2 regions of the Mycoplana ramosa genome follow, and region 2 is predicted to be linked to the other one. Evidence: predicted binding sites of a transcription regulator. Region 2 holds the regulator's gene; the other holds the start of a gene.

Region 1 (4,720 bases), on a different contig from region 2:
CGGGCAAGCGGGGAGCCAAGGCATGAACCCACGTCCGCATGTCGTCGTTGTCGGGGCCGGTGCGTTCGGTACGGCGCTGGCCACCGTCGTCGCCGAAACCGGCGAAAGCCGGGTCACGCTGCTCGCCCGGCGCGACGAGACCGTGCTCGATATCACGACCCACCATCGCAACGATGTGGCCCTGCCGGGCATCGTTCTTTCGGCGGCGCTTGAGGCGACCACGGATCGCGATATCCTCAGGCACGCGCCGATCGTGCTGTTTGCGATGCCCTCGCAGGCGCAGCGTGAGGCCGCCCGTGAACTCGCGCCCCATCTGATGGATGGGGCAACGGTCATCGTCTGCGCCAAGGGCATGGAAAAGGCGAGCGGCCGCCTTCTGACGGATGTGCTGGAGGAAGAGCTTCCTCGCCAGAACATCGCGGTCCTTTCCGGCCCCGGCTTTGCCGCCGACATCGCCCGTGGGCTGCCGACCGCGATGGTTATCGCGGCGCAGACGCTGGAGCAGGCGGCAGATCTGGCGCGCGCCCTGTCGGGCCCGACCTTCCGTCTTTATCCGTCAGCGGATCGCATAGGCGTGCAACTCGGCGGGGCGCTGAAGAACGTGCTGGCGATCGCCTGCGGCGTGGTCGAGGGGGCCGGCCTCGGAGACTCGGCGCGGGCAGCGCTGATTTCACGCGGACTTGCCGAAATGTCGCGCTTCGTGGCGGCCCATGGCGGCGACGCCTCGACAGTGAGCGGCCTTTCGGGGCTCGGCGATCTCGTGCTGACCGGAACCAGCCATCAGTCGCGAAACCTGCGCTTCGGCATTGCGCTCGGAAAGCAGGGCAATGCGCACGGATGGCCGGGAGAGCTTGTCGAAGGGGCGTTTGCAGCGGGCGTCGCGTCGAAGGTAGCGGCCGAACTGGGCGTCGACATGCCGATCACCGACGCGGTCGCGGCGATCGTCGACGGCAAGCTCGATCTGACGACGGCCATCAGCGCCTTGATGACCCGCCCCATCACCCGGGAATTTTGAGGAAGGAGACGATATGCATTTCGCCTTTTTGTGCACGGACAAGCCGGGCGCCCTGCAGGTACGGCTCGACACCCGTCCCGAGCACCTGGCCTATCTCAACGGGCTGAACGACGAAGGAAAGCTTGCCTTCGCCGGCCCTTTCCTCGGCGATGACGGCAAACCGAACGGCAGCCTGGTCGTCGTCAAGGCGGAGACGATCGAAGCGGCACGGGCGCTCGCCGAGGCGGACCCCTATGCAAAGGCCGGGCTGTTCGCCAGCGTCGAGGTGAAGGCCTGGAACTGGGTCTTCAACAGTCCGGAGGCATAAGGCGGATGGCTTTCTGGCTTTACAAGTCCGAACCTTTCAAGTGGTCCTGGGCCATGCAGAAGGACGCGGGCGAGCAGGGTACCGAGTGGAACGGTGTGCGAAACTATCAGGCACGCAACAACATGCGGGCGATGAAGATCGGCGACAAGGGCTTCTTCTACCACTCCAACGAGGGGCTGGAGATCGTCGGCATCACGGAAGTCTGTGCGCTTTCCCATCCTGATTCGACCGCAGGTGACGATCCGCGCTGGGACTGCGTCGACATTCGTGCCGTCTGCGACATGCCGCGACCGGTGTCGCTGAAGGAGATCAAGGCGAACCCGAAGCTTGAAAACATGTCGCTCGTCACCTCCATGCGCCTCTCCGTCCAGCCGGTGACTGAAGAGGAGTGGCTCGAGGTCTGCCGCATGGGCGGGCTCGACAACCCGCCGCGCTGATCCGGCCGTGAAGACCGATCCCGAACGCTTCATCCTCGACAACACGTCGACGCTCGCGCCGCCGCACGTGCCGGAGATCCGGCTGCGGCTGGCGTCGGAAGCGCACGTTCTTTGGCTGAAGACCGAGGAGGAACTGGAGGAGATCGGCTTGCCGCCGCCGTTCTGGGCCTTTGCCTGGGCGGGCGGGCAGGGACTTGCCCGCTACGTGCTCGACCATCCGGAGACCGTCCGTGGCCGTAACGTGCTCGATTTTGCCAGCGGCTCGGGGCTTGTCGCGATTGCCGCCAGGCTGGCCGGCGCGGCGCAGGTGCTGGCCGCCGACATTGATCCTTGGAGCGAGACGGCGATCCGGCTGAACGCGGGGCTCAACGGCGTCGACGTGGCGCATTGCGCCGACGACATGGTCGGGCAGGATACGGGCTGGGACGTGGTACTGGCCGGCGATGTCTTCTACGATAAGACCTTCGCGGCGGCGCTGATCCCGTGGTTTTCGGAGCTTTCCGCGCGCGGGGCCACCGTTCTCGTTGGCGATCCGGGCCGATCCTATTGCCCTCGCGAGCGGATGGCGCCGCTCGCGAGCTACGAGGTTGCCGTCACCCGCGCGCTCGAGGATAGCGAGGTCAAGCGGACGACGGTCTGGCGCTTCCTGCCTTAGGTCCGGCATTCGACGAAGATTCTTTGGTGCTTGTCAAAAAAGGGCTTTACAGCGTTTTCGGGCCAGGTTGTGTGCCGCCACAGCCGACTCGGCCTGGTAGCGGGGCAGATTCAGCATCTGGTGCGCGAACTCGCATGAAGCTCAACATTTTGTAGGGAACAAAACCTGAATCGGAAGAAGTCTTCGTTTCGTCTCCGATTCGTTCGCAGCGTGTTCCGATTCGGCCGCCAACGGTCTGATAGATCAGGCTTTGCGGGATCGCCAACCCCGCCAGAACCCGGAGAAACTCCGTTCGATTCGTTCAGTGCTCTTGCTATTGCGCATTGCGATGGGCATTTGTGTTGCCGGCGCGCGGAACGCAACCGGCGCCGGATGATTGATACTCTCCGAGGCATGCCTTGTCTGCTGCACCGATGATAATGAGCGGCCGCGGTGTCACCGCGGTGCTGGGTCCGACCAATACCGGCAAGACCCATTACGCAATCGAACGCATGGTGGCGCACGAGACGGGTGTGATCGGCCTGCCGCTCAGGCTGCTGGCGCGCGAGGTCTATACCCGGCTGGTGGAGAAGGTCGGGCATCACAATGTCGCGCTCGTCACCGGTGAAGAGAAGATCACGCCGCACATGGCGCGCTATTCGGTCTGCACGGTGGAGGCCATGCCGCGGGAGACGCGCGCGTCGTTCGTGGCGATCGACGAGGTCCAGCTTGCCGGCGACCTCGAGCGCGGCCATATCTTCACGGACCGTATTCTGCACCTGCGCGGCCGCGACGAGACGTTGCTCCTTGGCGCGGCCACGATGAAGCCGATCCTCGAGCATTTGCTCCCCGGTATCACCGTGGTCGAGCGGCCGCGCCTGTCGCAGCTTTTCTATGCCGGTTCGAAGAAGATCACGCGCCTGCCGCAGCGCTCCGCGATCGTTGCCTTCTCGGCCGATGAAGTCTATGCCATCGCCGAACTGATCCGGCGCCAGCGCGGTGGCGCCGCCGTCGTTCTGGGGGCGCTGTCGCCGCGCACCCGCAACGCCCAGGTGGGGCTCTACCAGGAAGGTGACGTCGAGTACCTCGTCGCCACCGATGCGATCGGCATGGGCCTCAACCTCGACGTCGATCACGTCGCCTTCGCGCAGGACCGGAAATTCGACGGATATCAGTATCGCAACCTCAATCCGGCCGAGATGGGTCAGATTGCCGGCCGTGCCGGCCGCCACGTGCGGGACGGAACCTTCGGCGTGACCGGGCGGGTCGATCCGTTCGATCCCGAACTCGTCGAGCGGATCGAGGCGCACGAGTTCGAGCCGGTGCGGGTCCTGCAGTGGCGGTCAAAGCGGCTGGACTTCACCTCGATTGCAAGCCTGAAGGCAAGTCTCGATGCGCCACCTTCGGTTTCCGGCCTGGTTCGCGCCTTGCCGGCCGTCGACCAGCAGGCGCTCGAGCATCTGGCGCGCTATCCCGACATCAGGGACATGGCGACGACGGCCGAACGTGTGGAAAAGCTCTGGGAAGCCTGCGCGCTGCCGGACTATCGGCGCATTACGCCGGCGCAACACGCCGATCTCATCTCTACCCTCTATGCCGATCTGGTTCGGCGGGGTACGGTGAACGAGGACTTTCTGGCCGAACAGGTGAGGCGCGCGGATCGGACCGATGGCGAGATTGACACGCTTTCGGCACGAATTGCCCAGATAAGGACGTGGACCTATGTGTCGAATCGCCCGAATTGGCTGGCCGATCCGACACACTGGCAGGAAAAGACGCGGGAAATCGAGGACCGATTGTCCGACGCGTTACATGAACGGTTGACGAAACGCTTTGTTGATCGCAGGACATCTGTGCTCATGAAGCGCCTGAGAGAGAATGCGATGCTGGAAGCCGAAATCAGTGTAAATGGCGATGTCTTCGTCGAGGGACATCATGTGGGGCAGTTGGCCGGATTCCGGTTCACGCTCGCTTCGGGCGCGGAGGGCCCGGACGCGAAGGCCGTGCAGGGTGCAGCCCAGAAAGCGCTGGCGCTTGAGTTCGAGGCGCGTGCGGCCCGGCTTCACGCGGCCGGCAACAGCGATCTCGCCGTCGGCTCCGACGGCACCGTGCGCTGGCTCGGCGAGCCCGTCGCCCGCCTCGCCGCGAGTGATCACGTCATGCGCCCGCGCGTCATCCTGCTGGCCGACGAACAGCTGACCGGCAGTGCTCGTGACCATGTCGCAGCTCGTATCGAGCGCTTCGTCAATCACCATATCGCCACCGTCCTGAAGCCGCTCGATGACCTGTCGCGCGCCGAGGATCTGCAGGGGCTTGCCAAGGGTCTG
Region 2 (4,720 bases):
CAGCCGAGCAGTTCCCGGTGAAGAAGATCGCAGCCGTCGGCGGATTGATCACGGTCACGCTCTACATCATGATTTCCGGCGGCGCGGTTTCGGCAATCCGCTCGTGGCTCATGATCGTCGTCATGCTGTTCGCTGTCTTATTCGACCGCACCGCCATCAGCCTGCGCAACGTTGCGCTCTCGGCCTTGATCATTCTGGCAGTGACCCCGTCGGCGGTCACCGGTCCCGGCTTCCAGATGTCCTACGCGGCAACCCTGGGCCTCGTCGCGGGCTATGGTGCCTGGCGCGACTGGTCCGCGCGACGCCCGCGGTGGATCGGTGACCGGTCACGGGTCCTGTCGGTTGCATCCGCGCTTGTCGGTGGAATTCTGCTGTCGTCTCTGATCGGCGGGGTCGCGACGCTCGTCTATTCCATCGGGCACTTCCATCGAATCCCGGCCTATGGCCTCGCCGGAAACCTTCTTGCGATGCCGATCATATCGTTCCTCGTCATGCCGATGGCCGTCATCGCCATGCTGCTCATGCCGTTCGGACTGGACGGCATCCCGCTCGCGATCATGGGACGGGGCGTCGACTGGATCATCGCGATGGCCAATTGGGTTGCCGGCTGGGGCGGAGAGGTGGTCACCGGCCGATTGCCGCCGCTGGCTTTCACGCTTGTCGCGGCTGGAGGCGGGCTGGTCTGCCTGTTTCGCACCCGTTTCGCAACCATCGGTCTCTTACCACTCGTCTTCGGCGTGGCTGTCGTCGCCGTCCGCCCCTCGGATGTGCCGCCCGAGGTTCTCGTGTCGAAGGACGGCCGGCTCGTGGCGCTCGTCATGCCCGGAGAAGCCGCCACGAACCGGTCGCGGCCGCCCGATTTCATCTACGATCAATGGCGTCGTGCCCTTCGCCTTGGTACCCATCGATCGCCAATGTTCCTCACCGATGGCGATGCCGCGCAATGGCGGACGGCGACTGGAAGTGGCGCGGGCACCCATCGCTCGGAGGGCCTGGTTGGCCTGGCAGTGCCGAAAGTCCGTCCGCAAGGACGGCAGCGCCGAGGCATGGATAGGGAGGTGGCGCCTGATCCTGTTGCGATCGCGCGGGCACGGGACGACATGGATTCTGCGTTCGCCGTAGCCGCCAACGACAAGCGGTTCGTTTGCCGCCGCAAGGAGTGGTGTGCCGGCACCGCGCCGTCCGGTTGGCGTGTCCTCGTGCTCGAGGATCCGGCCCTTCTCGGGGCCGCCTGCGACCGTGCCGATCTCGTGGTCATATCACGCTACATTCGGATGGAAACCTGCCGTTCCGGCGCGAAACTCGTTTCGGCACGCAGCCTGCGTCGCACCGGGGCCCTCGAGATAACACCGCGGCCTGCCGATCGGCCTGCCGATTGGACCGGCCGATTACGCTACAGCGTTCGCAACGCCGTCACGACGCATCACCGCCCCTGGAGCCGACACCGCCTGTACGACTGGCGGACGAACACCTTCTTCGATTCAGAAAATGCAGTCAGTGATAACGGCGAATGAGGCCGACGAGCTTGCCCTGAATTTTCACTCGGTCGGGGCCGAAGATGCGGGTCTCGTAGGCGGGATTGGCGGCTTCCAAAGCAATGGAGGCGCCCTTGCGGCGGAAGCGCTTCAGTGTCGCCTCCTCGTCGTCGACGAGGGCCACGACGATCTCTCCCGGGTTGGCGGAGTTCGTGTTGCGGATGATGACGGTATCTCCATCCAGGATCCCGGCCTCGATCATCGAGTCGCCCTTGACTTCCAGCGCATAGTGCTCACCAGCACCGAGCATCTCCATTGGAACGGAGATGTCATGGGTGTTGTTCTGGATTGCCGAGATCGGCACGCCGGCGGCGATGCGCCCCATGACCGGAACCGAAACCGACCCATCCGCCACGGCGGCGGCCGGCCTGGCCGGGGAGGGCGCTGGCATTGGCTTGCCAAGGCTTCCTTCGATCACCGATGGCGAAAAACCGCGCCGCGCCTTCAGGCTGGGCGAATAGGCTTCGGGCAGCTTGATCACCTCGAGTGCGCGTGCCCGATTGGGCAACCGACGGATGAAGCCGCGCTCCTCGAGCGCGGTAATCAGCCGGTGAATGCCCGATTTCGAGGCGAGGTCGAGGGCATCCTTCATCTCATCGAATGACGGCGGAATGCCGGTCTCCTTCATCCGCTCGTGGATGAACAGCAGCAGTTCCTGTTGTTTGCGGGTCAGCATGGCTCGTCACCCAGAATCGTGAAACAAATCCAGAACGGACACTATCTGTTCCACATGTGTTCCGCAAGGGGCAAATTTCAATCAAAGGTACAGCGGCTCGTGTGAGACTGTCGGCCGCGAGGCCGGCGGCAGCTTCCATGGTCGGGAAAAAGGCCCTATCGGGGACGAGGGGCCTTCTTCCCGGTTCAACTGCGACACGGTTTGCGCGCCGATTAGGGGCAGGCGGCGATGTAGCGACGCCCGTAGCGATCGCGGTAGTAACACCGACCGGGCTGTCCGGCCACGTTGCCGATGACGGCGCCGGAAACGCCGCCGATCGCGGCCCCGACGGCTGCGCCCCGAACGTCATTGGTGATGGCGCCGCCGATCACTGCACCGGTGGCTGCGCCGATGCCGGCCCCCCTCTCGGTTGGCGTGCAGCCGACCGCTGCGAGCCCGGCCAGAACGAGTATTAGGGAAATCTTGGTCATCTCCATTCCTTCCTGTCTCGTTGATTTTCTTGCCTGTCGATATCTTGTCCACCCCAACCAGCCGTCAAGTGTAATCCGGTTTTTCGTCCAGGTACAACCGGTCGTGGCGCATGCGCGTTCGGGCGAATGTTGCGATCGGACAGATACGATCATGCCGGTAGCGCCTTCAAGGCGGTCGGGGATCGGTCAGATCGGGTGACACGCTAGTGCGCGCTATAGGCACCATCCACGAGATGGTAGCTGCCCGTGATGAAGCTCGCCTCGTCCGAGAGCAGGAAACAGACGAGTGCTGCGACTTCTTCCGGTCGTCCCCGTCGCCCCATCGGCTGCAGCGACTCCATCCGACGGCTGCTCGCCAGTTGCGGATGCTCCGCCAGGAGCGGGGTATCGATCCAGCCGGGACCGACGGCGTTGATGCGGATCCCGAACTTGGCATATTCGATCGCCGCGACCTTGGTCAGTCCCGTGACACCGTGCTTTGCCGCCGTATAGGCCACAGTAAAGGGCAGACCGACGCAACCGAGCACGGAGGAAACGTTGACGATCGCGCCACCGCCCGACGCCATCATGGCGGAAATCTGATGCTTCATGCCGTAGAAGACCCCGTTCAGATTGACGTCCATCACCTTCTGCCAATCGTCGATGGGATAATCCCCACTGGGAAGCCGCGGTCCGTGAATACCGGCATTGTTCACCGCCAGATGCAAGCCGCCGCATCTTTCCACCGTGGTTTCGACCAGCATCCCGACCGCTTCGGCGTCGGTGACGTCCACCGCGACCGCATGGGCCTTGTCTCCATGCGCCCGACGGATCTCGGCGGCAACGCCCTGCGCGGCGTCATGGTCGACGTCGGCGAGGACAACCTCGGCGCCGCCGGCGGCCAGGCGCCGCGATATGGCGGCACCGATTCCCGAGCCAGCACCCGTCACGATCGCGACTTTTCCATCTAAGGCAAACGCCATCGCGTCCCATCCCTGTTTGACTGCCATGGCCAGTCGAGCAGAGGCCGCCCTTCGACGCAAGGGGATTCATCGGAAGCAGAACCGGCATGGTTGGCCGGCACTCTTTTTCTCCCTGGCTTCAATCAAAGGGAGAGACTTGGCCGAAGCGCGCCGCAATGGTATCCATAAAAAAGCAGGGGTTCGTCTGATCGCTAGCAGGTGCAAATGGACAGGAACTTCATGACGCGTCGGGGATTGGTGTTCCTGGGGCTGGGCCTGCTGGCCTCTGGATGCAGTTCGACCTTCGGATCGACGGGATACCCCTCCATGTCGACCTATCGCGTTGCCTCCCAATACCGCCGTCGTCAGGTCGCGTATGAGGGCAACGAGCCGCCCGGAACGATCGTCGTCAACACCTCGGAACGTTATCTCTACCTCGTCGAGGGCGGTGGGCAGGCGATACGTTATGGGGTCGCCGTGGGCGAGGAGGGGCTGACATTCAGGGGAGAGGCGACCGTCGGCCGCAAGGCGGAATGGCCCTCGTGGAGGCCGACGGACGACATGATTCGGCGTAAACCGCGGCTGGCGCAGTATGCGGGCGGCGTGGAGGGCGGTCCGCATAACCCGCTTGGGGCGGCCGCGCTCTATCTCTACCAGGGCAATCAGGACACCATGTACCGGCTGCATGGGACGAATGAACCGTGGTCGATCGGGCATGCGGTCTCAAATGGATGCGTGCGCTTGACGAACGAGGACATCATCGATCTCTACAGCCGCGCACCCGTGGGAACGCGCGTGAAGGTCATTTGACAATACATCCGGGAGGATTTGGCCAAAGGTCCATGTGTTTCCTGCCTTTGCGGCTATAAAAATCAAACCTTCCGCCAGTTTTGCGCGGCGGTTATTTCGAATGGCCGCCGTCAAGCATGCACATACGAGGCCCTTGTTCATTGAGGACACGGTCTACTGAACAACCGGAAGCGACGGTCCTTTCGCCAAGAGCCGTCGCTGGAAGCGGCATCGTACCCTGCAAGCGCGCGCAGGATAATCGACGATCACGGCTTGAAACAATTCGTTGATAAATCTGATCTTGCCAGC

What was found. Region 2 encodes LexA, which represses DNA repair genes until DNA is damaged. Its sites were predicted from a motif close to TGTTCNNNNTGTGTTCNG; they were not measured.
Region 1: the regulator LexA is predicted to act here: its motif matches at 2,615-2,632, upstream of JNC62_RS05450 (helicase-related protein).

Annotation. Positions count from the first base shown of each region.
Region 1 covers NZ_JBHEEW010000003.1:217,709-222,428, forward strand. The annotation lists gene tsaD (tRNA (adenosine(37)-N6)-threonylcarbamoyltransferase complex transferase subunit TsaD) at 1-26, shown strand, start outside; gene JNC62_RS05430 (NAD(P)H-dependent glycerol-3-phosphate dehydrogenase) at 23-1,015, shown strand; gene JNC62_RS05435 (YciI-like protein) at 1,029-1,322, shown strand; gene JNC62_RS05440 (EVE domain-containing protein) at 1,328-1,759, shown strand; gene JNC62_RS05445 (class I SAM-dependent methyltransferase) at 1,767-2,414, shown strand; gene JNC62_RS05450 (helicase-related protein) at 2,828-4,720, shown strand, end outside.
Region 2 covers NZ_JBHEEW010000006.1:123,018-127,737, forward strand. The annotation lists gene JNC62_RS09450 (ComEC/Rec2 family competence protein) at 1-1,514, shown strand, start outside; gene lexA (transcriptional repressor LexA) at 1,495-2,211, opposite strand; gene JNC62_RS09460 (YMGG-like glycine zipper-containing protein) at 2,424-2,681, opposite strand; gene JNC62_RS09465 (SDR family NAD(P)-dependent oxidoreductase) at 2,885-3,643, opposite strand; gene JNC62_RS09470 (L,D-transpeptidase) at 3,848-4,432, shown strand.